2 regions of the Pandoraea fibrosis genome follow, and region 1 is predicted to be linked to the other one. Evidence: predicted binding sites of a transcription regulator. Region 1 holds the regulator's gene; the other holds the start of a gene.
What was found. The regulator NrdR, encoded in region 1, represses ribonucleotide reductase genes. The targets are predictions, from matches to a motif close to CACNANATNTNGTG.
Positions count from the first base shown of each region.

Region 1 (16,371 bases):
CGCCCATGGCTTCACGACGCGTGTAGTTCAGGTGCGTGCTCGGCACCGGGATCACGTCGCCGAAGAACTTGTCGGTCCAGCCGGCGTAGTACTCGAACATCTCCGCCACTTTGCCGACTTCGCCACGGCAGTCGCGGATCGGCTTGCCTGCGCCAATCGATTCGAGTTGTGCGAGCGCCTCGGCGTTCTCGCGGATCTTGCTGCCCACGGCCTGCATCACGCGGCCACGTGCGGCATGGGTCAGCGCCCACCAGGCCTTCTGTGCGGCCTGCGCGGCGTCGGCGGCCTGCGCCACCACGGCGGCACCCGCATCGCGATAGGTCAGCACCGTCTGGCCGGTGGCGGGATTCACGATGTCGATGGTTGCCTCGCCCGTGCCTTCGACCAGTTCGCCGTTCACGAACGAGCCGATGGTGGTGGCGTTGGGGAAGAACTTTGCGAATGCGCCGAGCAACGCGGCGGCTTGTTGGTCTGCCATGAGAAAACTCCGTGCGATGCGCCGAGTCGGGCGCATCGTGTCGTCAAACGAAAAATACGAACGCGGGTGCGTGCGGGTGTGGGGACGGCAGCGACGATTACGCGCGGCCGGGCTCGATGAACTGAACGATGCGGTTGAAGTCCTCGTCATCGCCCACGGTCTCTGCGCTTGCCGCCCACAGACGGCCGACTTCTGCCGAGAGCGGTCCCGTGGCCAGCGTGCCCGTCTGCTGCGCGAGCGCCATCGCCAGACGCACGTCCTTGCGCATGAGCTTCATCGTGAAGCCCGAGTCGAAGGCGTCGTTCAGAATCCACGTCGGGTAGTTGGTCTGCGTCACGCCACTGCGGCCCGAGCCGGCGTTCAGGCCTTCGAGCACCTGTTCCGGGGCAACGCCGGCGGCTTTCGCCAGACGCATCGCCTCGCCCGCCACCACCAGATGGGCCGCGCACATCAGGTTGTTGATGAGCTTGGTCACGTGCCCCGCGCCCACCTCGCCGATGTGCACACGCTTGGCCGACATGGCCGCGAGTACCGGCTCGACGCGGGCGATGTCGTCCGCCGAGCCGCCCAGCACCATCGTGAGCGCGCCGTTCAGGGCGCCCTTCGGGCCACCCGAGACCGGGGCATCGACCAGTGCAATGCCCGTCTCGCGCAGCGTGGCTGCCAGTGCGCGCGTGCTTTGCGGATCGGCCGTCGACGTGTCGACGACGATCAGGCCTTCGCGACCGTTCGCGGCAATACCGTCGGCGCCGTTCACCACGGCTTCGACCACCTGCGACGTCGGCAGCGACAGCACCAGGGCGTCGGCTTCGCGGGCCAGTTCGGCCACCGAAGCCCGCAGACCGATGCCGGCCTCGGCCAGCGCGCTACCGGCCGCCGGCGACGGATCGAAACCTAGCACCGTGAAACCGCCGCGCTGCAACGACAGCGCCATGCCGCGTCCCATGTTGCCCAGTCCGACCACTCCGATGATTTTCATGTTGACTCCAGATTGACTGCGAGGATGGCGCCGCCCCCACGGGCGACGCCGCGTTGCTCCGCCGGCCGGGTCATCCGGCCGCCGCTTGGAAATTTCAGGGGACTTCAGTGCGGGTGATTCACGAACTCCAGCACGACGTTGCCCGCAAACTCGGGCTCCACCACCAGCCCATGTTCGTTGTAGCCATAGGGCACACCATGTTCTCGCCACAGCGCCTCGATGTGCGCCAGATCCGGGGCCAGCAGCGTAATCGCCACAGCATGGGGACGCGTGGCCTGCGCCATCGGCAGACCGACCGCCGCATAGCGTGCCTCGGCGCGCTGCGGCGACAGGGCGCGCAAGTGTCCACAACCGGTGTCGGCCACCGCACCGCCGTCATACAGATCGACGTGCCGTGCGCCGTACATCTGCTGCCATCGGGTGGCGAGGGCTCGCAGGGAATCGGTGTCCGGCGTCACGTAAGTCACGCCGATGATGTTGCTCACGCCATTCGCGTGTGTCTGCCATTCAGGCACCCAGATCAACTCTGGCCGATGCTGCTGGCAGATGAAATTCGAGGCGTCGCCCAGTGAGTCGTCGATGAACAGCCCCAGCGAGACAACCGCTTCGTCGGGCGAGCCATCCGGCTTGCGCATCGTCCGGCGGAAATCGAGGATGCCTTGCGTCTCGAGGCCGATCTGAGCGAGGCGCGAGTGGTCGGCGCGAGCATCCTTGCTGTGCAGAGCGAGCAGCGAGAGACCTTCTTCACGCGCCAGAAAACTGCCGAGATAACGTCCGAAGCAAAAGTCGCCGACCGCGTTCGTGCCGAACTTGTCGGCGTTGTCCACGCCAATCAGTTCGATGAAGTTGTCGCCGAACATCATGAGCGACGTGACCGTGCCCCACGGGTGATACGACACCGGCGACGGCGAAAAGCCCATGCGCTCGTAATGCGCCAGCCGCCGCGGATGGTCATGCACGGTGACCAGCGGATGATCGATGCCAAATCGCGTGTTGCGCGGAGGAATCATCAGGTGTCTCCGTAGTGCGTCGCTGCGGCTTCGGTACGACGTCAGTGCGGCGTAGTGCCGATCCTGTCGGCCCGAAGGCCTTTGCCCCGTTATCTCTGTCTCGCGGCCGGTAGGCCCGGAACTGGCGCGGAATCGGGCCACCTCTACCAGGCCTCGCCTGGGTTCGTTGCCCGGCAAAGGGGCCGATCCGCATGTTTCGCAGTGTGGATTGAAAAAAAACGACGCTCAATGACAACGCTTGAAGATTTTTGTTCTAATAATTAGTCTTTAGGGCATGACACCTGCCATCACTGAAAGCCGCTTGCCGTATCTGTTCGAAGCCGTGCAATGCGGTACCGTGCGTGCCGCCGCCGACCGGCTCGATATCGCGCCCTCCGCCGTCAGCCGCCAGATCGCCTTGCTGGAGGCCGAACTGGCGCTGCCTCTCATCGAACGCCACAAGCGTGGTGTTCACCTGACGCAGGCCGGACGGCTGCTCATGGAGTATTACCGTGAACAACGGGCGCACCAGGAGGATTTGCTCGCCAAGCTGCAGGAAGTGCGTGGACTACGGCGCGGCCACATCCGGCTGGCTGTCGGCGAGGGGTTCGTCAGCGATCTGATGGGCGCACCGTTGCAGTACTTCTGCAAGCGCTATCCCGATATCACGCTGACGCTCGATCTGGCCGGCACCAACGAGGTCATGCGGCTGGTGGCCGAGGACGATGCGGATATCGGACTCGTCTACAACCCGCCAGCCGAGCCCAAAATCGTGTCGCGCGCACAGATGCGCCAGCCGGTGCATGCCATCGTTGCCCCCGACTCGCTGCTCGCGGAGCGCCTGGACGAGACGGGATCGCTCCGGCTCGACGCCCTTTACGATGTACCGCTCGCCCTCATGCACGGCGCCTACGGCACGCGCCAGTTGATGGAACTGGCCGAGCAGTCCGAAAAGCACAGGCTCACGCCCACGGTCACGACCAACTCCATCTCCGTGCTCAAGCATTTCGTGCGAGCGGGACTGGGCGCGACATTTCTGCCCGCGTTCGCGGTATCGCAGGAGATCGAGGCTGGCGTACTGCGTGCGCTGCCAGTCGATCACCCGATTCTCAACAGCGCCGAGGCGCACCTCGTCACCCGGGCGGGCCGTCGACTGTCCGGCGCCGCCAATCGGTTGTTGACTCATCTGGCCAGCAAGATGGAGGCTTTCGGCGCCCCGGACGAAACGACCGACTGAAGCCCTTTGACCGAATTTGTCTCGTCGATTGAGCCTTTTCGGTTGCGGGCAAACAACAATCGGGGTACTAAGCCTTTCCCCGATGTTGCACCCCGGGGAAATCGGATATAAAGAAAACCATCCAGGCAGAGGGTGCCCGTTGCGTCGCACGACACGTTATGTGACGCCGCGCTCCCCCTCTCCCAGCCGATTCCGGTCTCACGGCCGCGCGCGAAGCGGTTTGTGCTTGCGCTACGCTGTTGCAGACCCAACGCCAGTGGACTGCCATGACGACGATCTCTGACGACCAGAGCGTGACGGCATCACTTGCAACCGCCCGCATCTCTTCATGCGGCGCCCGTTGCCCAGGCGTCCCCGCTTGCCTATTTCTCGTCACTCGTAACGAAATTTCAGGCTTTCCCGCCGACGTCTTGCGACGCCCCAGCATGGGCAGCGCGCGACGACGGCGGACATAACCACGCAAGGAAGGTGCGGGGCAAAACGCAACCTGGGGAGCAGATCATGAAAAAGAAGCTCATTGCAGCCGGCCTGCTATGCAGCATCGGCACGTTTGCGCACGCGCAATCGAGTGTGCAACTCTATGGCCGCGTGGATGGCGGCTTTCAGTTCATGAACAACCTGCAGGACGGTAACGGTGGCACCGCGTCGCGCTGGAGTGCGCAAGGCGGCGACTACGGCACCAGCCTGTTCGGCCTGCGCGGCTACGAAGACCTCGGGCAGGGTCTCCATGCCGTATTCAATCTGGAAGGTGGATTCCAGTTGATGAATGGCTTCAACAACAACGGCTCCGGATCGATCTTCGATCGCCGCGCGCTGGTCGGATTCAACTCCCGCTCGTGGGGGCAACTGACCCTCGGCCGCAACCTGTTCATCAGCAACGGGGTGTGGGACTTCGATCCGTTCCAGCAACAGGCCTTCTCCTCGGCGTCGCTCGTGCGCGGACGTAACTGGCCGCAGGCAAGCAATACCGTCAACTATCAGAGCCCGAACTGGTATGGCTTCGATGTCGCGGGTCAGTACGCGTTTTCGAATGTCGTCGGGCAGTTCAACAGCGGTCGCGGCATGGGTGCCCAATTGACGTACACCCACGACCGGTTCCAGTTGCGGGCGTTGTACGACGAAATTCGCGACACCAACGGACGCTTCACCGATGTCTTCGCCACATCGCGCGAGTACTTTGCCGGTGCGAACGTGTTCCTGAACCGCTTCACCATTTCGCTGGGCTACACGCATATGTCTGCGCCGGACGCTCCCGCCCCCGACTTCGCCACGCGCGCCGATCATTACTGGGCCGGCGTGAAGTATCAGGCGACGCAGGCGTGGGCTGCGAATGCGGCGGTGTACCACGTGAACGTGCCGGGCGGCTTCGGTCACGCCACAATGTTCGAACTGGGCACCACGTACAACCTCTCGAAGCGCACGTTCCTGTACGGCACGGTCGCCTACGTGAAGAACAGCGCGAATCAGAGCTTCTCGGTCGCGGCCATTCCCAGCGACTCGCTCGATAACCCGCCGGCCGGGAAAAGCCAGACGGGTGCCTATATCGGGGTATCGCATTCGTTCTGATCCCGCGATGTCGGTGTGAACCCGCAAGACAAAAAAAGCCGTCCAGCGTATTGCCGGACGGCTTTTTCCTTACTGCGACTGCGGGTACTACTGCCGTTACGACTTCTGCGACTACTGCCGTTACTGCGGTTACTACAACTACCTCGCGAATTTGGCGCCGGCGCATGCCGGCACCTCTCACACCTGGATTACCAGACGTACTTGAGCGAACCGGCCACACCGGCTTGCGTTTGACCTTGACGCACGCTGCCGTTCACGCCACCACGCAGCGAGAGCTTCTTGCCGAACTTCACGTCGATGCCGGCTTCCGCGCTCAGGATGTCGCGGCCGAGCTTGTTGCCCATGACAGTCATCGTGCCGGCGCTTGCCGCGTTGGCGAGTGCAACGTCCATCGACGGTGCGGCATGCGCCAGCTCACGTTCGTAAGAAATACGCAGCGACGGCGTGACACTGTGCGACGCGTCGCCGAACTCCTTCCACAGACGTGCACCAATGCCCACACGCGCCGAGTTGAAGTTGCTGCCGTCGACCTCGAGACCGGCGTCGCCGTTTTCGGTGAAGCCCTTCACCGACGTGTTCGAGACCTTCAGCGTAATGCTCGGATCGATGTTCACAGCGTTCGTGACGATATGCTTGCCGAACTGCGCGAAACCGCCCACGGTCGTCGCGTTCGTCTTGGCGCTCAGGCCGTAGACTTCGCCGCCGAGCTTGGCTGCACGCTGGCTCTTGATGCTGTGTGCGCTGTACGACACGCCACCGTTGGCGAACCAGCCGTCGACTTCATGCGCACCGTACAGACCGACGCTATACGTGCTGACCTTCGACGAGGCGTTCTGGCCGTTCTCGCCGTTCGCATCGACGTTGGCATCGCCGTAGCCCACGGCCACACCGACACGCGTGTTGTTCTTCTTGACGTCAACACCTGCCACCATACCGGCGCCGCGCACCGAGAAACCGGCAAGATCGCCGCGACCTTGCGTGGTCGTCTGACCGCCCATGGCTTGTGCCCAGGTCGAGATACCGGTACCTGCCGTGGCGATGTCCACCGGTTGCATGAACGCGTCGTCACCCGACACACGGTCCTGCATGCCCTTGCGGAACAGTTCTGCGTTCTGTTGAGCGGCGTTGGCCATTTGGGTCAGGACGACGCCGGAAGCCATTGCCTGCTCGGCCGAGAAGGCGGGTTGCGTTACGACTTCTTCGACTGCCGGTTGTTCGATGACAGCGGTCTCTTCGGTGTCGACGTTGCTATCGGTAGGCTCGACTTCGGGTGAGATCACTTCGCCGAGATCGTCGCCGTTACCTTCACTACCGTCGCCACCTTCGCTGCCCTCGTTGCCCTCGTTGCCCTCGTTGCCCTTCGAGGTTTCGAGTTCAGTCTCAAGCTTTTCGATGACTTCGGTCAGGGTTTCACGCGCCGTCGCTTTTTCCTCATCCGTCGCGTGCTCGCTACCCTCGACGATCCGGGCGATCTCTTCAGCCCCTTTCTTGATCTCATCGGTCTTGCGATCGAGGAATTTTTCCCATTCTTTGCGGGAGTCGCTCACCGAAGCGACAGCGGTCGTTTCCGTGGCGACCGACTTGGCACCCACTTCCGGCACTTCGCTGACCTTGGCGACTTCGGTCACCGGCATGTCGAACTTCGACGCGATCTCGTCCATCGGTTCCTTGGCAATGATCGGCTCGACCATCTGCTTGGCCTTGAGCAATTCCAAACGGCGATTGGCTTTGGCGATGTTGTGGTCAATCTCCTTCAGGAACTCAGGCTCGTTGAGTTCCTTTTCCATCTTGGCGTTATTCTTCTTGCCTTCTGCGATGGCGCGATCGATACGCGAGAAGAAATCGTCTACCGAGAGACCCGAGGCATCGGTGAAGGTTGTCTCTTTCTGCGTCGTCGCGGGATCTTGCTTGGTGGCACCGCCCGTCATCAATTCGTTCGCGGTGTGCTTCCAGACAGTGCGCGCGGCATCTGCCTTCTCTTGCGCCAAGAACTCATTTGCTGCCTGAGCCAATTCGCGCGCCTTCATTGCCTTGTCGAGGTTCGTGCGGGCTTTGTCGAGATGCTTCTCCGCGTGCCCCAGCCCACGTTGGAACAGATTGCCCTCGGCCTTCACTACGGCGTCGCTGGCATCCATCAATGCCTTCTTCTGCTTGTTCTCAACCATGATCGCGATCGCCAGGTCGCTCTTCTTGTCAGCGGCATTCGCCAGCACCTGACGTGCGCGTTCAACCGACGGCACCGCCTGCTTGGCGGCCGCGCCAGCCATGCGCTTCCAGTTCTTTTCCGCAGCGCTCGTCTCGGACACCATTTCCGTCGCCGCGTTGGCGCTCACCATGCCGCCGCCAGTCAGTGCAATCGCGGCAGCACCGGCGATGGCCGTGCGGCGAACACGTGCGCTCAGCGTGTCGGTGTCGTTCGTGGATTGGATACCCTTGTTGGCGGCGATTTGGTTTGCATTCATGTTTTACGTCCCTCTTCAATTCGTGATTGGCAGATGTCGAATGCAGTCCGCTAATTGCGTTGCATCCGATGAGTGACACGAATCGTAGGGCGTAATTAACGTATTAACGGTCTTTGGGGTGGGGCATTGGGAAATTGCTCACTCAAAATGCCGCCGTTGGGACATATCCCATGAAAATCATGGTGAAAATCCCTATGAATCCATGCGCCACACACGAATTTCACCCAACACGCATGATTTCGTAGGACTTAGCGCTCAAAATCACCCCGCCAGCGGGAGGGCGCAATGTGATGCCGCATAGGTGAATAGGCGGGCGAAACCTGTCACTCGACAGTCATCTTTCGAGCGCTCGATTGACGCGAACGCGCAAATGTAAAAAGCCCCCGTTACCAATACGTAACGGGGGCTTCTACCCAATCTTATTTAATCAATGGCGCATCGATCATCACTTCACGATGCCCCATTCGGATCTCCCTGGGATGAGATCCGCGCTTTCCTCTCACAAGGAAAGCGTCCTACCGACTGTCTCAGAAGCGATACTTCGCCGAGATACCACCGCCCAGCGCGCTTTCGCCCTTGCGCACGCTGACGTTACCGCCCACGCGCACTTCCAGTTGCTTCTTGAGCTGCATGTCCACGCCCAGATCCGCCGTGAAGATGTCCTTGCCCAACTTCGGACCCTTCACCGTGAAATGGTTCGACGCGCCATAGATCGCGCTCGTCAGGCTGCTCTGCGTGTTGCCGAACTCGTGCTCATACGACAGGCGCAGCGACGGTGCGATCTTGCCACCCGCAACGCTGGCCACTTCGCTCCACAGACGCACGCCCAGCACACCACGCGTCGACGTCTGCGACTGCGAACCCACCTTCAGGCCGTCGTTACCTTCGCCATCTCGGTTCGTCTCGTCGAACGCATTCAGGCGAGTCGAGGCCACACGCACACCCACCGACGGATCGATGTTCATGCCCGACACCTCAAAGCGCTTGCCCACTTCACCGAACATCCCGAACGTCTGACCGCTCGTCTTGCCCGTCAGGCGAGCCGACGCGTTACGCGCCGCCACCGTGCGATCCGTCTTCACGCTGTGGTTCGTGTACGACGCGCCGCCGTTCACAAACCAGTTCGAATCCGTCAGGTGCGAGCCGTACAGACCCACGCTCACACTGTTGACCTTCGACTCACCCGGCAGGCCCTTGGCCTTCGACTCTTGGTTACCGAAGCCCACCGACGCACCGACCAGCGTGTTCTGATTCACCCGCTTGTCCACGCCGATCGCACCGTCCAGACCCTTCACGTCGAACGACATGCCGTCGCCGCGCTGGCTGGCGGTACCGCCGTTGAACGAGGCCCAACCGGCGATGCCGTTGTCCGCTGCCATTGCACCCGTCGTGGCCTTGTCGTCGAACATCGCGCCACCGGCGATCATGCGCGTTTGCATGCCGCGCTGGAACGACGTGGCCGCCGCTTGTGCTGCCACCGCGTTGTTCACCAGCGACTCACCCGAGAGCATCCGAGCCGACTTGCGTTGCTCGTCAGAACCCGCCGTTTGCAGCGCCATGGCTGAGAGCACCTTGCCACCGACCGCACCCGAGGTCAGCTCGCCCACCGTCACGCCATCGACCGAGGCCAGCACCGCGCGCTCGTTAGCTGTGTAGCCACCGTCGGCTGCCAGGAAGTTGACGATGTTCTTGTCCGTGATCTTCGTGCCGGTGTCCGTTCCCGGCTCGATCGTCGGCGTTATCGGCTTAACCGTCGGGTCTTCGGGGGGCACGTTCGGGTCTTCCGGGTCGGTGATGACCGGTTCCGGCTTTTTACCGCCGGTGATGCTACCCACCGTCACTTCACCGCCGCTTACCTTGGCGTCGCCTTCGGCTTGCACCACTTCAAAGTGGCCCACGATTTCGGAAAGCTCGATATCGGGAGCGACATCCACACCAACGGTCGTATTGGTGAAATCACCTTCGTTCGAGACATGGATCTTGCCCCCGACGAGGTTACCCTCCACCTTCTCGACACGCGACTGGATCTTCGCCCCTGCCTCGGAGAGATAACTCTCTACGCTCAGCTTGTTCGTGCCCAGATTCAATGTGCCCGCGTTTTCGATGAGATCGACACCACTAACGTTCTGCGTGAGAACCACGGTGCCGTTCTCACCGATGTCCACATAGCCTGCCCCCAACGCATTGGCGTGCGCAGCGGTCAACGTGCCCGCTGCGATGGTCATCGACGTCACATCGCTCTGGTCGGCCGTGAGCGTCAGATTGCCGGTCCCGATTTTGGTCAGGTCCACCCCGGGATGATTGGTCAACAAGTCTGACTTTTCAGCATGACGTTTAGACTTGCCTCGCAGACGCGTCTTGATGTCATGGGGCGATTCTTTCGACGCCAGCACTCGCCCGTCAAAGACATCATCCTGATTCAAGGCGCCGAGCGTGACGCGCGTCTCATCGGCGATCAGGTCGCCTTGGCCCGACAGCGAGCCTATGGTGATTTCTGCGGCGAGATAATCTTCCCCCTCGGAACTTTCGATTCTCGAGACATCGAATACCCCGCCATCCATGCGAATGCGCGCGTTATTGGCCGTGGTGTTTTCCTTAGCAATCACCGTCCCTCGATTCTCGATCCGCAGTGATTCCAGTGCGGTATCGCTAAACGTCAGGACGGCACCTCTTCCATTCAGGATCGTTGCATTGTCACCGCTTGATCTCTCGATAAACATAGTGCTCGCGTTATCGATTTTCGCGTTTTCCAGTTGCGTTTCGATGATCTCAATGTGGCCACGGCCTTCGTTCGAGATCGAAGCGTTTCCACCAACAGCGTCGAAAATTTTGGTTTTTCCCCGATTTTTAAGACGCATGCTCTCCAACTGCACATCAGTTGCAAAGAACCTGCCCTTCGCATGATTCACTACGCTGCTGGTGCCCATTGCGGAATCGTCTACGACAAGTTTCCCGGCATTCCAGATGGACGCACTGCCAGCGTGCGCTTCGTCGAAATGCACCGTTCCACCGTTCACCATGATGGTACTGGCGCCGGCATTGGAACCTTCTTCGAATTGCAGTCGACCGCGCGTGGCAACCGCAATTTCGGCGTTTTGAGCGCTGGTGCCGGCCTCAAACCGGATCACCCCCGGATCCTCGTCGATTTTGCCGGCCTTCCCGAAAGCCCCTTCGGCGACGTCCTCGGCGCTCGCACCACTTCCGACAATCAGCAAAACATGCTTGGCTGCAGGATCGATACCTTTGCCACCTGCTACAAACTTGAGCTCCCCACCATTCCCAACGACCACAGCCAGTTCACCTTCGCCCCCAATACTCTGATGGATGTTCAGATCCCCGTTGATGATGCCAATCGAATGGGACACATCTTTCGCCACACGGATTGCGCCGACATCGCGAACCTCTTCCTCTTCGCCAATCATGACGTCCGACCCGGCACCGGAACGCTTCGTGATTTCGAGCACGGTTTCCTTGTTGATCTGAAGGTTCCCTTCCGCGTAACCCTCCTCGGAGTACGCGTTGAGCAGGTTGCCGTCACGCCATGTCGGTACGGCATCAGCGCCGCTCTGTGCCGGCACGACCAATTCCTTGGTGTTCGCGATGACCTTAAATGTTGCTTCGTCGACGTTGTCGAGCGCCTTAATGCGCGCACTAAAGGCGGTGATCTCGGCATAGAGATCCAGCGCCGCTTCACGCCTCGCCAAAAACGCAGCATCGTCATTGAGGAAGTCGCGCAGTTGCGCGCGAGCATTGGTGTGGCCCTCCGGATTGGCAGTCAGGACTCGCTGAATTTCCGTCTTGACGTTTTCGAGATCGCCCACCTTTAGATCTCGCTCCCACGAATGCTCCAGCCCGCTTCCCTCGTTATCGTTCAACTCCGAAATGACGCCATTAATTTTCTCGACCATCTCTCCAAGCGCCGCTTCATACTCGGCCTTATCGGAAATATCGTTGGTGTTCGAGTGAATGTACGAGCGCACCATTCTCAGCGAATGAAGCTCATCCGCGCTCTTGAATTTCGTTTCCAATTCGGCCGCCATATTGGCAAGTCTTTCGTTCATTTTATTGACGACGCCCGTTCTTTCATCGCTCCACGTCGTCGTTTCGCTTTCGACGACGTCGTTTGCCTGCGCAGGCATACTCATCGCCGCGAGCAGCGTCGCGACGGCCAGACAAATTTTGGATTGACGAAGAGGTTTCGACGTCTGAATTTGACTTTGCATTCGATAATCTCCAAAGAATTCTTGACGACGATGAATCACCCCCATCGTCACCACAGCAGCGGTACTTCACCGCGAAGTGGCGAATTCTAGATACGAGTTACCGAAATAAAGTCGATTCGACACGATTTTGGTAATTAACCCAAAATCCACGAAAATTTTAAATTGCGATTAATCCCATTATTTTTATTTCAATTTGATAGGGAGCATCCCAAATATTTCACACAATGGACGCCAACATCCCAAAATAGACGGCAAATCAGGTACGTATGCAACGTTGCAAACCCGTAATGCAGTGATTTCCCATCGATGACTTTCAGAATGGAAAGCACCACATTTCAATGCCTCATAAGGTCGCTGCCCCCACTCGCCCGGGCATAAAAAAACCCGCCGGACCCTTTCGGGCACAACGGGTTTTCCGTGACTCCTCGCATCAGACTGGCCTCATCACCGCCCTCTGATGCTCACACACGCGGCTATCGCATTGTCCTCGCGACTCAATCCACCGGCTTACGTTTGGGCTTGATATCGGTACTGTCGATCTCTTCGAGCACATCGCGGAACTCGGCGATGTCCTCGAAGCTTCGATACACCGACGCAAAACGGATATAGGCGATCTTGTCCAACCGCTTCAACTCGCGCATGACGAGTTCGCCAATGCGCTGGCTCATCACTTCACGCTCTGCACCGGCCAACAGCTTGTACTCGATGCGCGCAATCGCGGCATCCATGGCCTCGGCACTCACAGGGCGCTTGCGAATCGCCAGTTGCATACTGGCGCGCACTTTCGCGCGGTCGTACTCGGCACGGCTGCCATCCTTCTTGACGACAGCCGGCATCGCCAGTTCGACGCGCTCGTAAGTGGTGAAGCGCTTGTCGCACGACGGGCATTTCCGGCGCCGCCGGATGGCAGCGCCGTCTTCCGCTTCACGCGAGTCGATGACCTGCGTGTCGTCGTGCCGGCAGAACGGGCAGCGCATGTGTGCGGTGCTCGCGGCTTAGCCGTAAACCGGGAAACGCTTGGTCAACTCGGCCACTTGTGCACGCACACGAGCCAGGTTCTCAGCGTCTTCCGGGTTGTCGAGCACGTCGGCGATCAGGTGCGCGACCTGCTTCGCTTCGTCTTCCTTGAAACCGCGCGTGGTCATGGCCGGCGAGCCCAGACGCACACCGCTCGTCACGAACGGCTTTTCCGGATCGTTCGGAATCGCGTTCTTGTTGACGGTGATGTGGGCTTCGCCCAGCGCAGCTTCCGCAGCCTTGCCCGTGATGTTCTTCGCGCGCAGGTCGACCAGCATCACGTGCGACTCGGTGCGACCCGACACGATACGCAGGCCGCGCTCGACCAGCGTTTCGGCCATCACGCGAGCGTTCTTCGCGACTTGTTCCTGATAAGCCTTGAATTCCGGCGTAGCGGCTTCCTTGAACGCAACGGCCTTGCCGGCAATCACGTGCATGAGCGGACCGCCCTGAATGCCCGGGAAGATGGCCGAATTGATCGGCTTTTCGAATTCTGCCTTCATCAGGATCACGCCACCGCGCGGGCCGCGCAGGCTCTTGTGCGTGGTCGTGGTCACGAAGTCGGCGTGCGGCACAGGGTTCGGGTACACCCCTGCGGCGATCAGACCGGCGTAGTGCGCCATGTCGACCATGAAGTACGCGCCGACCGACTTGGCGATCTGCGACATGCGCTCGAAGTCGATCTTCAGGGCGAAGGCCGATGCGCCCGCCACGATCATCTTCGGCTTGTGCTGCTGCGCGAGCTTCTCGGCAGCGTCGTAATCGATGTCTTCCTGCTCGTTCAGACCGTAGCTCACCACGTTGAACCACTTGCCCGACATGTTGACCGGCGAACCGTGCGTGAGGTGACCGCCGTGCGCGAGGCTCATGCCCATGATCGTGTCGCCCGGCTTGAGCATGGCAAAGTACACGCCCTGGTTAGCCTGCGAGCCCGAGTTCGGCTGCACGTTCGCGGCTTCCGCACCGAACAGCGCCTTCACACGATCGATGGCCAACTGTTCGACGACGTCGACATACTCGCAACCACCGTAATAGCGCTTGCCCGGATACCCTTCCGCATACTTGTTGGTCAGTTGCGAGCCCTGCGCTTCCATCACGGCGGGGCTGGTGTAATTTTCCGAAGCAATCAGCTCGATGTGGTCTTCCTGACGCTGATTTTCTTTCTGAATCGCGGCCCAGACGTCGGGATCGACGGAGGCAACGGTAGATTTGGATTTGTCGAACATGGCGGTTCCGTTGAATTGAACAGGTTTTCCGGGAGGGGATGGTGCGGCGCGCCTTCCTTTGTGCTTCGGAAGACGATAGACAGGGCAGCACCAACCATCACGGCTGCCCAGGCGAACGGCAAATAAGACCCCGGCGCTTCCCGGTGGGTTGCTCCACCTCGGGCACACAAGGCTGTGCGCCCTAATCGCCAGTCACGCGGGGTTTGTGGCGTCGATAGTTTATGCGAGCTTTTGATGTTAGGCAACCGGCCCGGCCAACCGCACAACCACCTTGCCGAACGCCCCCCGGCGCAGGTGCGCCAACGCCGCGCCGAAGTCGGCGAAATCGTAGACGGCATCGACCACCGGCACGATGCCGTGGCGTTCGATCGCGCTCACCAGCGCTTCCAGCCCGTCCCGGTGCCCCACCCCGATACCCTGCACATGGGCCCGTTTGAGCAACACCGGATAGACCGGCAATTGCAGCGTATCCCCGCCCAGCGTGCCAATCACCGAGACCTTGCCGCCGGGGGCAAGCGCGGTCATCGTCTCCCGCATATCCCCACCCGCCAGTTCCAGCACCTGTTCAGCACCCCGGCCCTGCGTCAGTTCAAGCACCTCCTGCGCCCACCCCTCCCGACGCCTCACGCCGTGTGTGACGCCCAGCGCCGCCGCCCGGGCAAGTTTCGCCTCGCTCGCGCTCGTGACGATCGCCGTTGCCCCATGGGCCAGCGCCAGTTGTGCACCGAACAAGGCGACGCCCCCCGTCCCAATCAGCAATACCGTCTCACCCGCCGCGAGCTTGCGTCCTGTGCCAAACAACGCGAACCATGCCGTGAGCCCCGCACAAGTCAACGTTGAGGCCGCCACATCGTCGATCGTCTCCGGCGCGCGCACCAGCGACGCCTCGTCGAACACGGCGTATTCACGTAACACCCCCTGCAACGTCCCGCCGAATATCTTCAGGCCCGCCGGCGCCTGTTCGCCGCCGATCCATCGATCCCAGAACGTGTTGACGACTCGCTCGCCCACCGCCACACGCGTCACCCCCGCCCCGACAGCCACCACCTCGCCGGCCATGTCCGACCCCGGCACGAACGGAAACGTCACCGGCAACCCCATGCCGGTATCGATCATCAACGCGTCGCGATAGTTGAGCGACACCGCGTTCACTTTCACCAGCACCTCGCCCGGGCCGGGCCGGGGGATGTCCACACTCACCCGCTCAAGCGCTGCTTCGCCAATCGTTGCCATCTGCCATTGCTGCATCGTTGCCATTGCCAAGTCCTCTCACCGATCTGAATTGCCCGGTACGCCGGGTAGACACGCTTAGCTTATTGGAGAATACTTCGCAGCAGTGTTGGCAACTTTTCTACTAATTGGCGATATATGGGAATCAATGAGACCTACACGCCTGATCGCTTGTCCGGTCTTTCCGCGTTTGTGGCCGCCGCCGATGCAGGCAGCTTCTCCGCAGCTGCGCAACGGCTGCATCTGACGCGCTCGGCCGTCGCCAAGCGCGTTGGCCGACTCGAAGCGCGGCTGGGGGTACGCCTGTTTCACCGCACCACGCGCAGCCAGCATCTGACGGACGAAGGTCAGACGTTCTATCAGCGCTGCACGAAAGTGCTCGCCGAGCTGTCCGACGCCGAAAACGAACTGAGCGCCGGGTCGCAAACGCCAATGGGCAGGCTGCGTGTGACCATGCCGGTGCAGATCGGACGGCAGTGCATTGCCCCCGTGTTGCTTGCGCTGGCGCGTGCGCACCCGCAGTTACGATTGGAAATGGCGTTCAGCGATCGCCGGATCGATCTTGTCGAAGAGGGCTACGACCTCGCGGTGCGCAGCGGGCACCTCGACGACACGCCTGGACTGAAAGCCCGCCTGCTGGGCAAACAGACCATGGTGCTGTGCGCCTCACCCGCCTATCTCGCCGAGCGCGGCACCCCCCGGACCCCGGCCGACCTCGACGGACACGAGCGGTTGATGTACGGACGCAACGGCAGTCTCTATGAATGGACCGCATTGTCGATGGTGCACGAGGCGCGCCATGCGCCGCGCTTCGTACTGGATGACCTCGTCACCCTGGCCGACGCCGCCGAACAAGGACTGGGCGTCGCCTGTCTTCCGCATTGGGTCGTGGCGCAATCGCTGAGCAGCGGCAAACTTCTGCGATTGCTGCCGCAGGTGGGCTCGCCCGCTACACCGCTGCATC
Region 1 covers NZ_CP047385.1:2,401,091-2,417,461, reverse strand. The annotation lists gene PI93_RS10870 (aldehyde dehydrogenase family protein) at 1-478, opposite strand, end outside; gene PI93_RS10865 (NAD(P)-dependent oxidoreductase) at 576-1,457, opposite strand; gene PI93_RS10860 (VOC family protein) at 1,562-2,467, opposite strand; gene PI93_RS10855 (LysR family transcriptional regulator) at 2,742-3,683, shown strand; gene PI93_RS10850 (porin) at 4,185-5,249, shown strand; gene PI93_RS10845 (autotransporter outer membrane beta-barrel domain-containing protein) at 5,438-7,711, opposite strand; gene PI93_RS10840 (autotransporter family protein) at 8,239-11,979, opposite strand; gene nrdR (transcriptional regulator NrdR) at 12,429-12,911, opposite strand; gene glyA (serine hydroxymethyltransferase) at 12,930-14,177, opposite strand; ZMP/ZTP riboswitch at 14,276-14,383, opposite strand; gene PI93_RS10825 (zinc-dependent alcohol dehydrogenase family protein) at 14,415-15,425, opposite strand; gene PI93_RS10820 (LysR family transcriptional regulator) at 15,546-16,371, shown strand, end outside.

Region 2 (16,371 bases), 960 kb from region 1:
AGCAGACGATGATCAAGACCGGTGTGCCGTGCGTGCCGGGTTCGGAAGGCGCATTGCCCGACGATCCGAAGGAAATCGTGCGCATTGCACGTCAGATCGGCTATCCGGTGATCATCAAGGCCGCAGGCGGCGGCGGTGGTCGCGGCATGCGCGTGGTGCACACGGAAGCGGCGCTCGTGAACGCGGTCAACATGACTCGTGAAGAAGCGGGCCGTGCATTCGGCAACCCGGAAGTCTATATGGAGAAGTTCCTCGAGAACCCGCGCCATATCGAAATCCAGATTCTCGCCGACAAGCACAAGAATGCCATCTGGCTGGGCGAGCGCGATTGCTCGATGCAGCGCCGTCACCAGAAGGTGATCGAAGAGGCGACTGCACCGCTGATCCCGCGCCGTCTGATCGAGCGCATCGGTGATCGCTGCGCCGACGCCTGCAAGAAGATGGGTTATGTCGGCGCCGGCACGTTCGAGTTCCTGTTCGAGAACAACGAGTTCTACTTCATCGAAATGAACACGCGCGTGCAGGTCGAACACCCGGTCACGGAGATGATCACGGGTATCGATATCGTGCAGGAACAGATCCGCATCGCGGCCGGCGAGAAGCTCGCCTACCGTCAGCGCGACATCCAGTTCCAGGGTCACGCCATCGAGTGCCGTATCAACGCCGAAGATCCGTTCAAGTTCACGCCGTCGCCGGGCCGCATCACCGCCTGGCATATGCCGGGCGGCCCCGGCATTCGCGTTGACTCGCATGCGTACAACGGCTATTTCGTCCCGCCTAACTACGACTCGATGATCGGCAAGCTGATCGCCTACGGTGCAACGCGCGATCAGGCGATTCGCCGCATGCGCGTGGCGCTCTCGGAAATCGTGATCGAAGGTATCCAGACGAACATCCCCCTGCACCGGGAATTGATGCTCGACGCCAAGTTCGTCGAAGGCGGCACGAGCATTCATTATCTGGAACACAAGCTGGCGCAGAAGTCTGCCGTCGGCGGTAATTAAGTCGTTATTTCGCAGGAACTACTCGCTATGTATCGCGAACTCGTCGTAGAAGTCGCCCGTGCTCAGGCCGAGGCCCTGTCAGACGCCCTGCTCGATCTCGGCGTGCTGTCGGTCTCGGTCGAAGACGCGGACGCCGACACGCCCGACGAGCAGCCGATGTTCGGCGAGCCTGGCCTGACCCCGCCGGACACCGCGTGGCAACACTCGCGCGTGGTCGCGCTGGTGGGGGAAGATCAGGACGCCGCCGTGCTGCTCGCGGCGGCGATCAATGAACTGGGTCTCACCGAGTCCCCCGCGTTCACCTTGCGTGACGTGGAAGACCAGGATTGGGTGCGCCTCACGCAATCGCAGTTCGAACCGATGCAGATCGGCCAGCGGATCTGGGTCGTGCCGTCGTGGCACGACGCCCCGGACACCGACGCCCTCATCCTCGAACTCGATCCGGGTCTGGCCTTTGGCACCGGCAGCCATCCGACCACGCGCCTGTGCATGGAGTGGCTCGAACAGCATGTTCAACCGGGTCAGTCGCTGCTCGACTACGGCTGCGGTTCGGGCATTCTGGCGATTCTCGCGCGCAAGTGCGGCGCCGATCCGGTCATCGGTATCGATATCGATCCGCAAGCGGTCGAGTCCGCCCGCTACAACAGCGAACGCAATCATGCGCCGGTCGAATACGGGCTGCCCGACGATCTGCGCGACGGCCAGTTCAATATCGTGGTCGCCAATATCCTGTCGAATCCGCTCAAGCTGCTTGCCTCGATGCTGACGTCTCGCGTCGCACCGGGCGGACGCCTCGCGCTGTCTGGCGTGCTGGAACGACAGGCTGACGAGGTGATCGCGGCCTACGCGCCCTATATGAAGATGTCGGTCTGGCGCGCTCACGATGGCTGGGTCTGCCTGCACGGGCAGGCCGCCAGCTAAGCCGCGCATCACGCGCCGAGCCCCCGAGTCCCATGACCCAGTCCTCGCGCGTTCTCGCTACCCGCTGCCCTCACTGCCATACGGTCTTTCGCGTCGTCGCGGACCAGCTTAAGCTGCGCGACGGCCTCGTGCGTTGCGGCAACTGTCGAGAAGTGTTCGACGGACGCGTCTATCTTTGCGACCCGCCGAGCGACGCGAGTGACGATGCGTCCACCGGGGCCGCCGAAACCACGAGTGCGACGGGCACAGCGCTCGTCGAAGACGCGTCGCTTGCCGACGCCGTTGCCACGAGCGACATCGGCGCGCCCGACGTCGCGGGCGAATCGCTAGCAGCGACGTCGCCCTCACCCGTGCCGGAGCCTGCTCAGTCGCTTGCCTCCATATCGCCTCCGGCGAACGAATCCTCGGCATCCGGCGCCCCCTCAGCCTCGAGCGGGCGACCGCCGGTGCCCGAGATGCTGACGCCCACCGCCATTGCGGCCCTGTTGGGCAGCCCCGACGAAAGCCGTGCGCAAATGCATCACGGCCCGGGACGCTACATCGACGACGACCCCACGGTACTCGCCGCACCGACCGCACAGAACACATCGATACCGCGCAGCGAACCGCCCATGTCGCCTACGCTCACCGGACAACCGCAACGCCCCGGTGCCGCTCGCGTGATCTGGCGCGTGCTGCTCACACTGGCCATCCTCGGTCTGATCGCACAGTGGGCATGGATCGAACGCGCCGCAGTGATCGACCGGGTGCCGGCGTTGCGCGGTGTGTTCGCCGCTATCGGCCGCCCGATGCATGTGACGATCGCGCCGCCGCGTCAACCGGACATGATTCAGATTTCCAGCGTCACGCTGGTGACCGACGAAGCCACCGCAGGCGACACCGCGGACACCTCCGACACGACGGCAAGCGCGGCGTCTGCCTCGCCCGGCAACGCCGTGCCGATGACGCTCACCGTGTTCATCCGCAATCAGGCGGACTACGCGCTCGCCTGGCCGTCGCTCGAGTTGACGCTGTCGGACCTTGAGGGAAAGCCCGTCGTGCGACGCGTATTTGCGGCCAGCGACTACGTCACCGACAGCGCACTGCGCGAGGCCGGTCTGGCTTCACGCAATGAACGCACGATTCGGTTACGATTGTCGGCGCAGGCAGCGCTAGCAAGCAATTACCGGGTGCTCGCGTTCTATCCCTGATAGCGCTGTTGCACTCAATCTAGGAGATATTGATGTCCCAAGTCACACTCGGGGGTAACCCCATCGAAGTCGACGGCCAGTTCCCGCAGAAAGGTCAGACCGCACCGGCACTCTCGCTCGTCAACGCTAAGTTGCAAGACGTCACGCTCGACGACTTTGCCGGCAAGCGCAAGGTGCTCAATATCGTGCCGAGTCTCGACACGCCGACCTGCGCCACGTCGACCCGCAAGTTCAACGAAGCCGCCGGCAAGCTCGAGAATACCGTCGTCCTCGTGATCTCGGCCGACCTGCCGTTCGCGATGAGCCGTTTCTGCGCCACCGAAGGCCTGAACAACGTCGTTACGCTCTCGACCATGCGCGGTCGCGAGTTCCTCAAGAACTACGGTGTCGCGATCACGACGGGTCCGCTCGCCGGTGTGGCGGCACGCGCTGTCGTGGTGCTCGACGCCGATAACCGCGTCGTTCACGCTGAACTCGTGCCCGAGATCAAGAACGAACCGAACTACGACGCAGCGCTCGCCGCCCTGTCGTAAATCACGGTCGTTTATCTGGCGTATCCGGCTCCGCCGGTGCGCCGGGCGTAGTTCCCGCGCCGACGCAAGGAATGCGTCGGCCAGTTTTTTAGCTGCACACGCCGACGCGAACCGACGCGCATGTGCCGCCGCCCTTGTTGGCCCCCTTTTCTATTTTTCGCAAGGACCTCTCCCGTGACCACCGTGATTTGCGGCTCGCTCGCCTACGACAACATCATGACGTTCGAAGGCCGCTTCGGCGAGCACATCCTGCCCGATCAGGTGCACATCCTGAACGTCAGCTTCCTTGTGCCGACCATGCGCCGTAACTTCGGCGGTTGCGCGGGCAACATCGGCTACAGCCTGCATTTGCTGGGTGGCACGCCGGTGGTGATGGGGATGGTCGGCGACGATGGCGGCGCCTATCTCGAGCGCTTCCAGTCGCTTGGCATGACGACGGAATTCGTGCGTACCGTCAGCGACAGCATGACGGCGAACGCCATGATCACCACCGATCTGGACAATAACCAGATCACCGCCTTCCACCCGGGCGCCATGATGTTCTCGGCGCGCAATCGCGTGGCCGATGTCCAAGGCGCCACGCTCGGCATCGTCGCCCCCGACGCTCCCGACGCCATGCTCGCCCACGCCGAAGGCTTCGCCGCGGCGGGCGTGCCGTTCGTGTTCGACCCGGGCCAGGGCTTGCCGCTGCTCTCGGCTGAGGCACTGCGTCGCATGGTGGAACTCGCAACGTATCTTGCGGTCAACGACTACGAAGCCAAGCTCCTCTGCTCGAAGACCGGCTGGTCGATGGAAGACCTGCAGTCCCGTGTGGAGGCACTTGTCGTCACGCGCGGAGAGCACGGGGCCCTAATCTTCGCCGACGGCAAGCAACACGACATTCCTGCCGTGACCGCCAAGCGTGTCGTCGATCCCACCGGGTGCGGCGACGCTTTCCGTGGCGGGTTGCTGTATGGCATCGAAAAGGGCCTCGACTGGCCGACGACCGGCCGCCTGGCCAGCCTGATGGGTTCCCTCAAGATTGCCGAGCAGGGCCCGCAGACTTACGCACCGACGCGCAGCGATATCGAGGCGCACTATGTAGAAGCGTTCGGCCAGCGCTTCGAATGATTCCAGCAAAGGCATAACGATGGCACGACTGACCACACCGCTCATTATTCTCACTGCCGCGGCTTCGCTCTCTCTGTCCGCCTGCACGGCGTTCGGTCCGAGCAATTCTGCGAGCGTCTACAACAGCCGTCAGGCGCAACGCGAACAGGTCGTGCGTATGGGCACGGTTGAATCGGTGCGTCCGGTAACGATCGACAGCAGCAACGGCGATCCGGGGATTCTCGGTATCGCCGGCGGCGGTGCACTCGGTGCGATTGGCGGCAGCGCCATCGGTGGGGGTCGCGGCTCGATCGCGACGGGCATCGTCGGGGGTCTGCTGGGCGCCGTCGCGGGTCAGGCCATCGAAAGCCGCATGAGCAAGAAGGCGGGTCTGGAAATCACCGTGCGACTCGACAACGGCGAACTGCGCGCCATCACACAAGATGCCGACGAGGGATTCCAGCCGGGACAGCGCGTGCGTCTGCTCTCGAGCGGCGGCGTGACCCGCGTGACGCACTAAGCCGTCACGTTGCACTGAAGCCGGCAAGACTCGCCGGGGGCGATCCCGCATCGCTCTCGCGCACGCATCACTCGGGCGACTCAGGTCGCCCGTTTTCATTTCCGCCATGAAAAAACCCGCTGTGACGATCGCTCATCACAGCGGGTTTCGGATCGAGTAGGCCTACTCGATCAAAAGACACCTAAGTGCCTTGGTTCCTGCATCGGCACTCGAATTACGGACGGCTGCCGGTCGGGAACGGCCATGCCGCTGCCGGGTTCAACGCCGTCTTCGGTGCTGCCGGTGCTGCAGCCGGAGCCGCAGCAGGCTTTGCCGCCACCTTCTTCACAGCCGGCTTCTTCGCAGCAGCAGGCTTCTTGGCAGCGGGCTTTTTAGCAGCCGGCTTCTTCGCAGCAACCTTCTTGGCAGCCGGTTTCTTGGCAGCGGCCTTCTTCACTGCTGCCTTCTTGGCTGCCGGCTTCTTGGCAGCAACCTTCTTCACTGCTGCCTTCTTGGCTGCCGGCTTCTTGGCGGCGACTTTCTTGACGGCTGCCTTCTTGGCGACCGGCTTCTTGGCGGCAACCTTCTTCACCGCTGCCTTCTTGGCGACCGGCTTCTTGGCGGCAACCTTCTTCACCGCAACCTTCTTCGCTGCCGGCTTCTTAGCAGCAACCTTCTTGGCTGCCGGCTTCTTGGCAGCAGCTGCCTTCTTCGCGACCGGCTTCTTAGCAGCCACAGCCTTCTTGGCGACAGGCTTCTTGGCGGCGGCAGCCTTCTTCGCTACCGGCTTCTTGGCAACAGCCTTCTTGGCTGCGGGTTTTTTCTTAGCAGTAGTAGCCATCACTTTGCTCCTTAACGTGAAAGATCACTCAAACAAACCACCTGAGAAGGAAACCCGACCACCGTGCGGTGAACTGCCGGCGAGCGGGCTATTCATCGGCGTACGCATCGGACAACGACGGCTTACGCTAATGAATTCGGCGCTGCGCGCATGACGCTGACCGTGTGTGGTCACGCGCGCAAAAAAATTGCCGGCGACATTGCCGCCAGCAATTCGATTGTCTTGAGAAGGGGGATTCGCCAGATTCTTCGGGGGGTAGCTTGCCTGTCCCGTCATCGGGATGGAGGAGATTGCGATAGCGGATAAGCGATACTGCTTGCTATGCACCAAGGTTTTTACGCTCCGTAACTACCAGCTCTCTGTCGCGGGAGGAAAGCGATGTGCTTTCGTGTGTTCATCGAGACTGCAATTTATTTGAGCGAATAATAATTCTTTTGTGATGCGATGTTAATACTTTGCGCGTAAAAAAGCGCACAACATTCGTCACGATGAAGTCAATCTGTTGTATTTGATGCACATCGCACTCGCATGTCGATGCGTGCGAAGCACTTGCGAAGCGATAGAAACCTCTCGCGAGTGAGGATGATGTGCGTGACCTGCACGTTCTCTTTTGCTTCTCTTGCTGCTGGTCACACGCGCTGCGCGCGAACACACCACCCTCTGGAAACCCGCATGGATGCTTGCTTTGCAGCGAGCACCCATTTTTCACTTTTGACTTAGTCCCAGCTCAGCGCGCCACCGGTCTGGTACTCGATCACACGCGTTTCGAAGAAGTTGCGTTCCTTCTTCAGGTCGATCATCTCGCTCATCCACGGGAACGGATTCTCTTCGTTCGGGTAGAGCGCTTCGAGACCAATTTGGGCACAACGACGGTTCGCGATGAAGCGAAGATAGCTCTTGAACATGCCGGCGTTCAGACCAAGCACGCCGCGCGGCATCGTATCTTCAGCGTAGCGATACTCCAGCTCGACCGCCTTCTTGAACAGCTCACGAATCTCTTCGCGGAACTCCGGCGTCCACAGATTCGGGTTTTCCAGCTTCACCTGATTGATCAGATCGATGCCGAAGTTGCAGTGCATCGACTCGTCGCGAAGGATGTACTGATACTGTTCCGCCGCCCCCGTCATCTTGTTCTGACGGCCCAGCGCGAGGATCTGCGTGAAGCCGACATAGAAGAACAGGCCTTCCATGATGCAGGCGAACACGATCAGCGAGCGCAGCAGCTTCTGATCGGCTTCCTGCGTACCGGTCTGGAACGACGGGTCGGCCACGACTTCAATGAACGGCAGCAGGAACTCATCCTTGTCGCGAATCGACGGCACTTCGTGATACGCGTTGAAGATCTCGCCTTCGTCCAGGCCCAGGCTCTCGACGATGTACTGATAGGCATGCGTATGGATCGCCTCTTCGAACGCCTGACGCAGCAGGAACTGGCGGCACTCCGGAGCGGTGATGTGACGATAGGTGCCCAGCACGATGTTGTTCGCGGCGAGCGAGTCGGCCGTCACGAAGAAGCCGAGGTTGCGCTTGATGATGCGGCGCTCGTCTTCGGTCAGACCGTTCGGGTCTTTCCAAAGTGCGATGTCGCGCGACATGTTGATTTCCTGCGGCATCCAGTGGTTCGCGCAACCGGCCAGATATTTCTCCCAGGCCCACTTGTACTTGAAGGGCACCAGTTGGTTCACGTCCGTCGTGCCGTTGATCACGCGCTTGTCGGACGCACTCACGCGACGCGTCGACTGCGAAGCGATCACACTCGGGGTATCCCCTTGGGTGCCGAGAATGTTCGACGCCGGCGCAGGGGCCGGAGCGGAGGCAGGGGCAGCCGACTTGGCGGCGGTGGTGTCTTCTTCCCAGTTAAGCATAGGGTCTCAGTCCGTTCAGGTTGATGCGATGCACACATACGCGCACATCGCCGAAGTGACAGATCAGCCGTTCGCGAGCGAAGGCTGACAAAAAACTTGCGATCCGGCAGCCGGCGACTTATCGCCGACAGTGCGAAGTCCGCCGGAAAAGTTGCCGTGTTTCGGGGGTGATGCAGATGCGCATTTGCGCAGTTTTGAACAACAACGCCGACGCGAGAGCGGTAACAACATCATGACCTCCCGACGTCGAATTGAATGACTCCAATTTAGCACAATTACGTCACTCATTCCAGCACACCACACTAGATATAGTGTCGCACCGCACGATGACCACTATACCTAGTGTCCGGCGGTTTTCCCTAGGGCATAGGCGTCCGGCCTCGCGGGACCGGCATCTTGCCACGAAACGGCGTCGCACGACAGTCATGGCGGTGTGGCGCGCCGATGCCACGTCACATTGGCGTATCCTGTCGCGACGAGCGTCACCGCGCAGCGGACCGGAACGACAGATTCCGGCGCGCGCCACCTCCAGACGCCGATGAAGGAGATACCGACGATGACATCCGCAGGCGCCCACAGCGCACAGGCCCAGGCAGGTTCGCCGGGCCCGACCCCACGCACCCTCACCCCCGGCAAACCGATCCGTCTCTCGAAGGGCGCACTCGTGGCCGACGTTCAACCCGGTTGTGGCGGACGGCTCGCACGACTCGCGCGCCGCGACACACGCGGCGACCTCTTCGACTACCTCGTCCCCATGGGCAACGAGCCGTTCCCATCGGACGAATGGCCGAAGGCCGGTGCGTTTCCGATGCTGCCGTACACCAATATGTTGCGCGACGACACGCTGCACTGGCGCGAGCGCGCGATTGCCGTTCGCGAGACGCCGGTGGCGTCGAGTTCGCTGCACGGCTGGGGGCTGCGGCGCGAGTGGGACGTCGTCGACGAGAGCCCGCACTGTTGCGTGCTGCAACTCGACAGCCCAGCACAACCCGAGTGGCCCTGGCACTATCAGGCGTACCTCTCGGTGACGCTCGACGAGCACGGCGTCGACATGCACCTGTCGATCACCAATCTCGGCGCCGAAGACATGCCGGCCGGGCTCGGTCTGCACCCGTACTTCCGCTGGCCCGCAGGCGCGCGTCTGACGTTCGAATCGGAAGCCATCTGGCGCTCGCCGTCGGAGGACATTCGCTGGCCGAGCGAGCAGCGCGTGCATGTCGGCGCAATGGAAGTCGTGTCGGTCGGTGGTGGACTCGACACCGGGGGACGGTCGACCTGGTTCGCCGAAGTGCCCTCCGAGTCCGGTACATTCAACGCGCGCATCGACTACGCCGGCGGTTTGCGCTCGGCCACGGTGAGCAGCGACGACGCCAGTTGGCTGGTGCTGCACTCGCCTGCCGGTCGCCCGTATCTGTGTCTCGAGCCGTCGACCCACCGCGTCGGCGAGTTCGACGACGATCATGTCGTCGTGGCACACGGGCAGACACTCGATCTGTCGATGCGGATCGATCTGGCCTGATCCCCTCCGACTCGCCCGGGCACGGCGCGCGCTCATCGAACGCATCCGAATCCGCCCAAGAAAAAACCCCGTCGGCCCACAAGGGCGACGGGGTTTTTTCCAGATGCCGGGCACCTTGTCAGGCACCGCGGCACGCTCAACTTACTGGCAAGCCTCGCACTCGTCGAAGCCCGGGTCGCCCGGACGCATCGTGCAGACTGCGCCTTCGGCTTCCGGCATCGGCTGTGCCAGCGGCGAGGTCGGCTCGGCCGCGAGGCTGCCGCTCGGCGTCACGCCCCCCGAACTCACTGCGTTCAGCGCGCCGTGGCTCACCGTCGACTTCTCGACGTGCGTGGCGGCCATCGTGCGGAGGTAGTACGTGGTCTTGAGGGCACGCGTCCACGCCAGCTTGTACGTCTCGTCGAGCTTCTTGCCCGATGCGCCCGCCATATAGATGTTGAGCGACTGCGCCTGATCGATCCACTTCTGACGACGCGACGCCGCCTCGACCAGCCACTTCGGCTCGACTTCAAACGCCGTGGCGTAGATCTCGCGCAGGTCGGCCGGCACGCGATCGATGCGAGCCAGCGAGCCGTCGAAGTACTTCAGGTCGGCGACCATTACTTCGTCCCACAGACCACGGGCCTTCAGGTCACGCACCAGATACTCGTTGACCACCGTGAATTCGCCCGACAGGTTCGACTTCACGTACAGGTTCTGGAACGTCGGCTCGATACAGGCCGAGACGCCGATGATGTTCGAGATCGTCGCCGTGGGTGCGATCGCCACGCAGTTCGAGTTGCGCATGCCGTGTTCGGCGATGTGCTTGCGCAGGCTGTCCCATTCGAGCGTGCTCGACAGGTCGACGTCGACGTAACCGCCACGCTCTTCGGCCAGCAGCTTGAGCGAATCCTGCGGCAGGATGCCACGATCCCACAGCGAACCCTTGTACGACGAATACTGACCGCGTTCCTTGGCCAGCTCGGTCGATGCCCAGTAAGCGTAGTAGCAAACGGCTTCCATCGAACGGTCGGCAAACTCGACCGCTTCGTTCGACGCATAAGGCGTGCGCAGCAGGTGCAGGCAGTCCTGGAAGCCCATGATGCCCATGCCCACCGGACGGTGATGCAGGTTCGAATTGCGCGCCTTCGCCACCGCGTAGTAATTGATGTCGATGACGTTATCGAGCATGCGCATCGCCACACGAATGGTGCGCTGCAGCTTTTCGTGATCCAGCTCGTAGCCGTTGGCCGTCTGCTTCAGGTGAGCCACGAGGTTCACCGAGCCGAGGTTACACACGGCAATTTCGGTCTCGCTCGTATTGAGCGTGATTTCCGTGCACAGGTTCGACGAGTGCACCACGCCCACGTGCTGCTGCGGCGAACGGATGTTGCACGGGTCCTTGAACGTGATCCACGGGTGGCCGGTTTCGAACAGCATGCCCAGCATCTTGCGCCAGAGCGCTTGCGCCGGCACCTTCTTGAACAGCTTGATCTCGCCGCGCGCGGCCTTGTCTTCGTAGGCCGTGTAAGCCTGCTCGAACGCCTTGCCGTACTTGTCGTGCAGATCCGGGCAGGTCGACGGCGAGAACAGCGTCCACTCGGCGCCTTCCATCACGCGCTTCATGAACAGATCGGGAATCCAGTTCGCCGTGTTCATGTCGTGCGTGCGGCGGCGATCGTCGCCAGTGTTCTTACGCAGTTCCAGGAATTCTTCGATGTCCAGGTGCCACGTTTCCAGGTAAGCGCAGACAGCGCCCTTGCGCTTGCCGCCCTGGTTCACGGCCACGGCCGTGTCGTTGACCACCTTCAGGAACGGGACCACGCCCTGGCTCTTGCCGTTCGTGCCCTTGATGTGCGAACCGAGGGCGCGAACCTGCGTCCAGTCGTTGCCCAGACCGCCGGCGAACTTCGACAGCAGTGCGTTTTCCTTGAGCGCTTCGTAGATCCCTTCCAGATCGTCCGAGACGGTCGTCAGGTAGCACGACGAGAGCTGCGAGCGACGCGTACCCGAGTTGAACAGCGTCGGCGTCGAGCTCATGAAGTCGAAGCTCGACAGGATCTGGTAGAACTCGATCGCACGCGCTTCGCGCTCGACTTCGTTCAGCGCCAGGCCCATGGCCACGCGCATGTAGAACGCCTGCGGCATTTCGATGCGATGGCCATCGATGTGCAGGAAGTAGCGGTCGTACAGCGTCTGCAGGCCGAGGTAATTGAATTGCAGGTCGCGCGATGCGTCGAGCGCGGCGCCCAGCTTGGCCAGATCGAACGAGAGCAGTTGCTCGTCGAGCAGTTCGGCCTCGACACCCTGCTTGATGAAACGCGGGAAGTATTCGATGTAGCGCTCGGCCATTTCCCCCTGCGGCACTTCTTCGCCGAGGATTTCGCGGCGGATCGTGTGCATCAGGATACGGGCCGTCACCTGGCTATACGCCGGTTCCTTCTCGATGAGCGTGCGCGACGCGAGGATCGCCGAGTCGTAGACCTGCGACAGCGGCACGCCGTCGTACAGATTCTTGATGGTCTCGGTCAGGATCGGCTCGGCCACCACTTCATCGCCAAGGTTTTCGCAGGCAGCTTGCACCACGCCACGCAGCACGGCCATGTCGAGCGCACGCGTCACGCCGTTGTCGGTCACGCGCAGCACCGGCGCGTCGGGCGTTGCCGTTTCCTGCGTGGTCTCGACCGCGTGGGCGCGCTCTTGCGCACGCTTCTCGCGGTACAACACGTAGGCGCGGGCCACGTTGTGCTCGCCTTCGCGCATGAGCGCGAGTTCGACCTGATCCTGAATGTCTTCGATGTGGAACGTGCCGCCGTTCGGGCGGCTGCGCACCAATGCGCGCACAACGTTCTCCGTCAATTGCTCCACGAGTTCGCGTACGCGCGCCGAAGCCGCACCTTGACCGCCATTCACGGCAAGGAACGCCTTGGTCACGGCGATCGCGATCTTCGACGGCTCGAAACCCACCACCGCGCCGTTGCGTCGAATCACTTTGAAGTCGGCGTTAGTGGCCGGCTCGAATGCGCCCGTCGTCTGGGGCGCCGACGCACCCGTGCCACTGCCGGCATTCGCGGCGGGCGTCGGGTTCGGGCGGGTGAGGTTTTCGTTAGTCTGCATGTAAAAACTCCCGTTCCAATGAGATGGTGCTGTTAGCGCGTCTCTACCAGTTTTACGGCCGGCAAAAATGCGCCCTGGGGGCGCCGATGGAGCGAAGTGCTGAACACCGCACGACCGACGGACGGCCAAGGGTTCGAGGTGTCCGCTGCACGGCTTTGCTGCTATGCCGCCCCACAAAACGCCGCAGGACAAGCACGGTATTGATGGTTATTGCATTCTTCGCCGAACCTGACATCAACCACTAGATGTAGTGGTCGGCACTGGAATTGGCACTAAGTATAGTGGAGATGACGCACTCCGCAAACCCAAAAATTTCTCACGCCGGGGAAGCCCGTGGCATCGCCCTGTCAAGCAAAACCTGCCCCCGGATGGGGATTAATCGGTTGGCTGAAACGGCAACGCTTCGGGGCTCAGATCCGCCATCCGTCGCAACCGCTCCCACTCGAAATGCGGTCCCGGATCCGTCTTCCGGCCCGGTGCTATATCGGCATGTCCGACGACGGCTTGAATCGGAAAACGCTCACGCAACGCACGCGTGAGCGCCGCCAACGTGGTGTACTGCGCCGCCGTAAATGGCAGGTCGTCCGTTCCTTCGAGCTCAACGCCGATCGAAAAATCATTGCAGCGTGTACGGCCCTCAAACGACGACGCGCCCGCATGCCACGCCCGCGCATGGCACGACACAAACTGCTGCAACGCACCATCGCGGCGCACCAGAAAATGCGACGAGACATGCACGCCGCGAATCTCGTCGAAGAACGGATGCGCGTCGTGGTCGAGTCGATTCTGGAAGAACGCGGCGATCTCGCCGCCGCCGAACTGTCCCGGCGGCAACGAAATGTTGTGCACCACCAGCAGGTCGGTCGGCATGCCATCGGGTCGCATGTCGAAATTGGGAGACGGCAGACGCTCGGCCTCGCGAACCCAGCCATCGGCATCGAGCGTGAGCGGCAGGCGTTGGTCCGGCGCGTTCATGCGCGACCTCGCGGCAACGTCGGCATCATCGGCCGCACGCACTGCTGCCCGCAGCCACAAGACCGGAGCGAAACATTAGGGGACGCAAATGACTGGAGCATGACGGGCACAGCGAACTCCCGTGGGGGCGAGGGGCGCCATTGTAGCCCACTTGGCGCGACGCCGCCGTGGGCGCGCCAGGTCGGCCGGGCGCAGGCGGCGAGTTCAGTGATGATACGCCGCCGGATACCTGTCGGCCACCGCACGACAAGGAAAAACGACGCCCAAAGAAGAAGCCTCCCGCCTTACCTGGCCGAGAGGCTTCCGTGGGCGTGACCACGCCCTGGGATGGCGTCGCACTCGTGCCATACGGCACGCGCACCACCCCGCGTCGCTCACAGGTGCGACGCTATTGGCCGTTGCCGGCCGGTGAAACTCGTCTCCTGCACTCACCCGATTTTCGCTTTCGATACGATGACCTCGCAAGTTGCCATCCATTATGGAAATGCCGGAATTGCGGCTTCCACCCCTTCCATATGCGCCTCGGGGTGATGCTCCTTGAGCATCTCGCGAATCTCATCCACCCTGCCGTCGCGCACGTCCACCATCAGCAGGATCATGCCGCGCTCGAGTGGCTCGCGAAATGCCTTGAGCCGCGAGTTCGGCACCGAGACACCGATCATGCTCGACACCCAGGCACCGAAGAGCGCGCCGAGGGGAGCCGTCACGATCATCAACTCCCATTGGGGACGCGTGCCCACGATGGGGAAAAACGCCGCGACTGCACCGACTGCCAAACCACAGAACCCGCCGATCACGAGCCCGGCTTCTGCGCCGTGCACGATATCGGAAGTCTGTAGCAGGTTAGCCTCGTGCAGTCCCTCCAGGTCCATTTCGTCACGTGCCATGAAGTGGATGTGACGCTCCTCGATACGGGCGAGCAGCAAATCGCTCATCGTGCGCTGCGCACTGGCCAGATCGGGAAGAAGAAAATACATCCGTCTGCGCATTAGCATATTGCGCCCTCCTGTCGTCTCGTCCCTGTTGTTGTGGTTCTTTTATACAGAGCCGGTTACTGTGTTTTAGTGCATGCGACAGGCATGCGCAAGGCGGCCCTTTCGAGGGCCGTGACGCAGACGAGGGAGAATTTCGATATCGCTGCGCGGCCGGACTGCGCAGCGGGTCTCAGACGCGGTGTTCGCGCGTCAGATAGGCGTCGCGGTGCGCGGTGCTGCAAAAATGTTTGCCATTTGCACCGCCCAGCGCTTCGCTCTCGGGAAGAAAAGTGTTGCACTCGGTGCATTGCACCATGCGCTCCGCGGGCGGGAGCGCGTCGCGCACCGTCTTGCGCGGATCGCTCGCCGGGGGCTGACGCATGCGTTCGTTGCGCTCATCACGCTCGGTATGACGCTTGCGCTCGTTGTGCCGCATCCACCATGTACCCGCCACCAACAACACCAGTAACAGCAAGATATTGCGCATCGCGCTTCAAGTCTCCGTCATGCGATGCAGCACCACCTCAAGCACGAAGCGAGAGCCGACATACGCCAGCAAAAGCGCCACGAACGACGCCAGAACCCAACGCAGCGCGACCTTTCCGCGCCACCCATAAAAGTGCCGGCCCAGCAGCACCGCGCCGAACATCAGCCACGACACCACCGCGAACACGGTCTTGTGATCGATGCGCACCGCGCGCCCGAAGAGCGCCTCGGAGAACATCACCCCGGAAATCAGCGTCAGGGTCAGCAACACGAACCCGGCGCCAATCAACCGGAACAGCAATTTTTCCATCGTCAGCAGCGGCGGCAGTGTCTCGAGCCAGCGCGAGAGCCAGCCGGTCGCCTCGTTGCTGCGCGACGGATGCAGTTGCCTCTCGGCGTAAATCATCAGCAACGCGTGCAGCGCCGCCAGCGCAAACAGCCCGTAGGCCATGTTGGCGATGATGAAGTGCGCCTTGAAAATCGGATCCGCCGCAAAACCGAGAATGCGTACATCCGGAAAAATCATCGGCAACAGACATGCGACGGCAGCCACGGGTGTGACCATCAGTCGCAGGCTGTCGAGCGGGAAGAAGAAACTTTCGATCCAGTAAATGCCGACCGAGAGCCACAACATGGCCGAGAGCATGTACGCGAAACCGAAGTGCATGCTGTCCGCGCGGAAGATGGTCTGATGCAGCAACACCCCGTGCAGCAACAGCGCGGCGAACAGCGAGAGCTGCATCGGCCAGCGCGAGGGCGTGCCCGCGACCGGCGCAGGCGCGACCTGCCCGCCCGCCAAAGCGAGCGCGGCATCGCGCCGGTATCCTTGCCACGAACAAACCGCCAACCCGGCGTAAAGGATGGCGGTCAGCGCATACAGTAAAATAGTCATATTTGAAGTTTACACCAGCCCATGACGGGCGCGCTGCCGTACCCGCCACCGCCCCTGCCGGGGCGCGAGGCAGGGCCACCGGGGCCACTGCGAGTCTTACAGGATACGTTTCATGCTCGACAATCTCACTACGCGCCTCGCCAAGGTCGTCAAGACGCTGCGCGGCGAAGCTCGCCTGACCGAGGCCAACACGCAGGAAATGCTGCGTGAAGTGCGCCTCGCCCTGCTCGAGGCCGACGTCGCCCTGCCGGTGGTCCGCGATTTCATCGCCAAGGTTAAGGAAAAGGCCCTGGGCGAGGAGGTCATTTCCAGCCTCTCGCCAGGCCAGGCGCTCGTGGGCGTGGTGCAGCGCGAGCTGACCGCGCTCATGGGCGGCGATTACGAAGGCCGTGCCGCCGAACTCAACCTCGCGACCACGCCGCCCGCCATCATCCTCATGGCCGGTCTGCAGGGCGCGGGCAAAACAACCACCGTCGGTAAGCTCGCC
Region 2 covers NZ_CP047385.1:1,441,941-1,458,311, reverse strand. The annotation lists gene accC (acetyl-CoA carboxylase biotin carboxylase subunit) at 1-1,004, shown strand, start outside; gene prmA (50S ribosomal protein L11 methyltransferase) at 1,032-1,925, shown strand; gene PI93_RS06490 (DUF3426 domain-containing protein) at 1,958-3,115, shown strand; gene tpx (thiol peroxidase) at 3,148-3,648, shown strand; gene PI93_RS06480 (carbohydrate kinase family protein) at 3,823-4,758, shown strand; gene PI93_RS06475 (outer membrane lipoprotein) at 4,778-5,257, shown strand; gene PI93_RS06470 (histone H1-like DNA-binding protein) at 5,472-6,077, opposite strand; gene PI93_RS06465 (hypothetical protein) at 6,102-6,407, opposite strand; gene PI93_RS06460 (ribonucleotide-diphosphate reductase subunit beta) at 6,794-7,942, opposite strand; gene PI93_RS06455 (aldose epimerase family protein) at 8,499-9,461, shown strand; gene PI93_RS06450 (ribonucleoside-diphosphate reductase subunit alpha) at 9,603-12,557, opposite strand; gene ampD (1,6-anhydro-N-acetylmuramyl-L-alanine amidase AmpD) at 12,933-13,532, opposite strand; gene PI93_RS06440 (DUF1269 domain-containing protein) at 14,009-14,521, opposite strand; gene PI93_RS06435 (PP0621 family protein) at 14,697-14,993, opposite strand; gene PI93_RS06430 (cytochrome C assembly family protein) at 15,000-15,884, opposite strand; gene ffh (signal recognition particle protein) at 15,997-16,371, shown strand, end outside.
Region 2: the regulator NrdR is predicted to act here: its motif matches at 12,797-12,810, upstream of PI93_RS06450 (ribonucleoside-diphosphate reductase subunit alpha).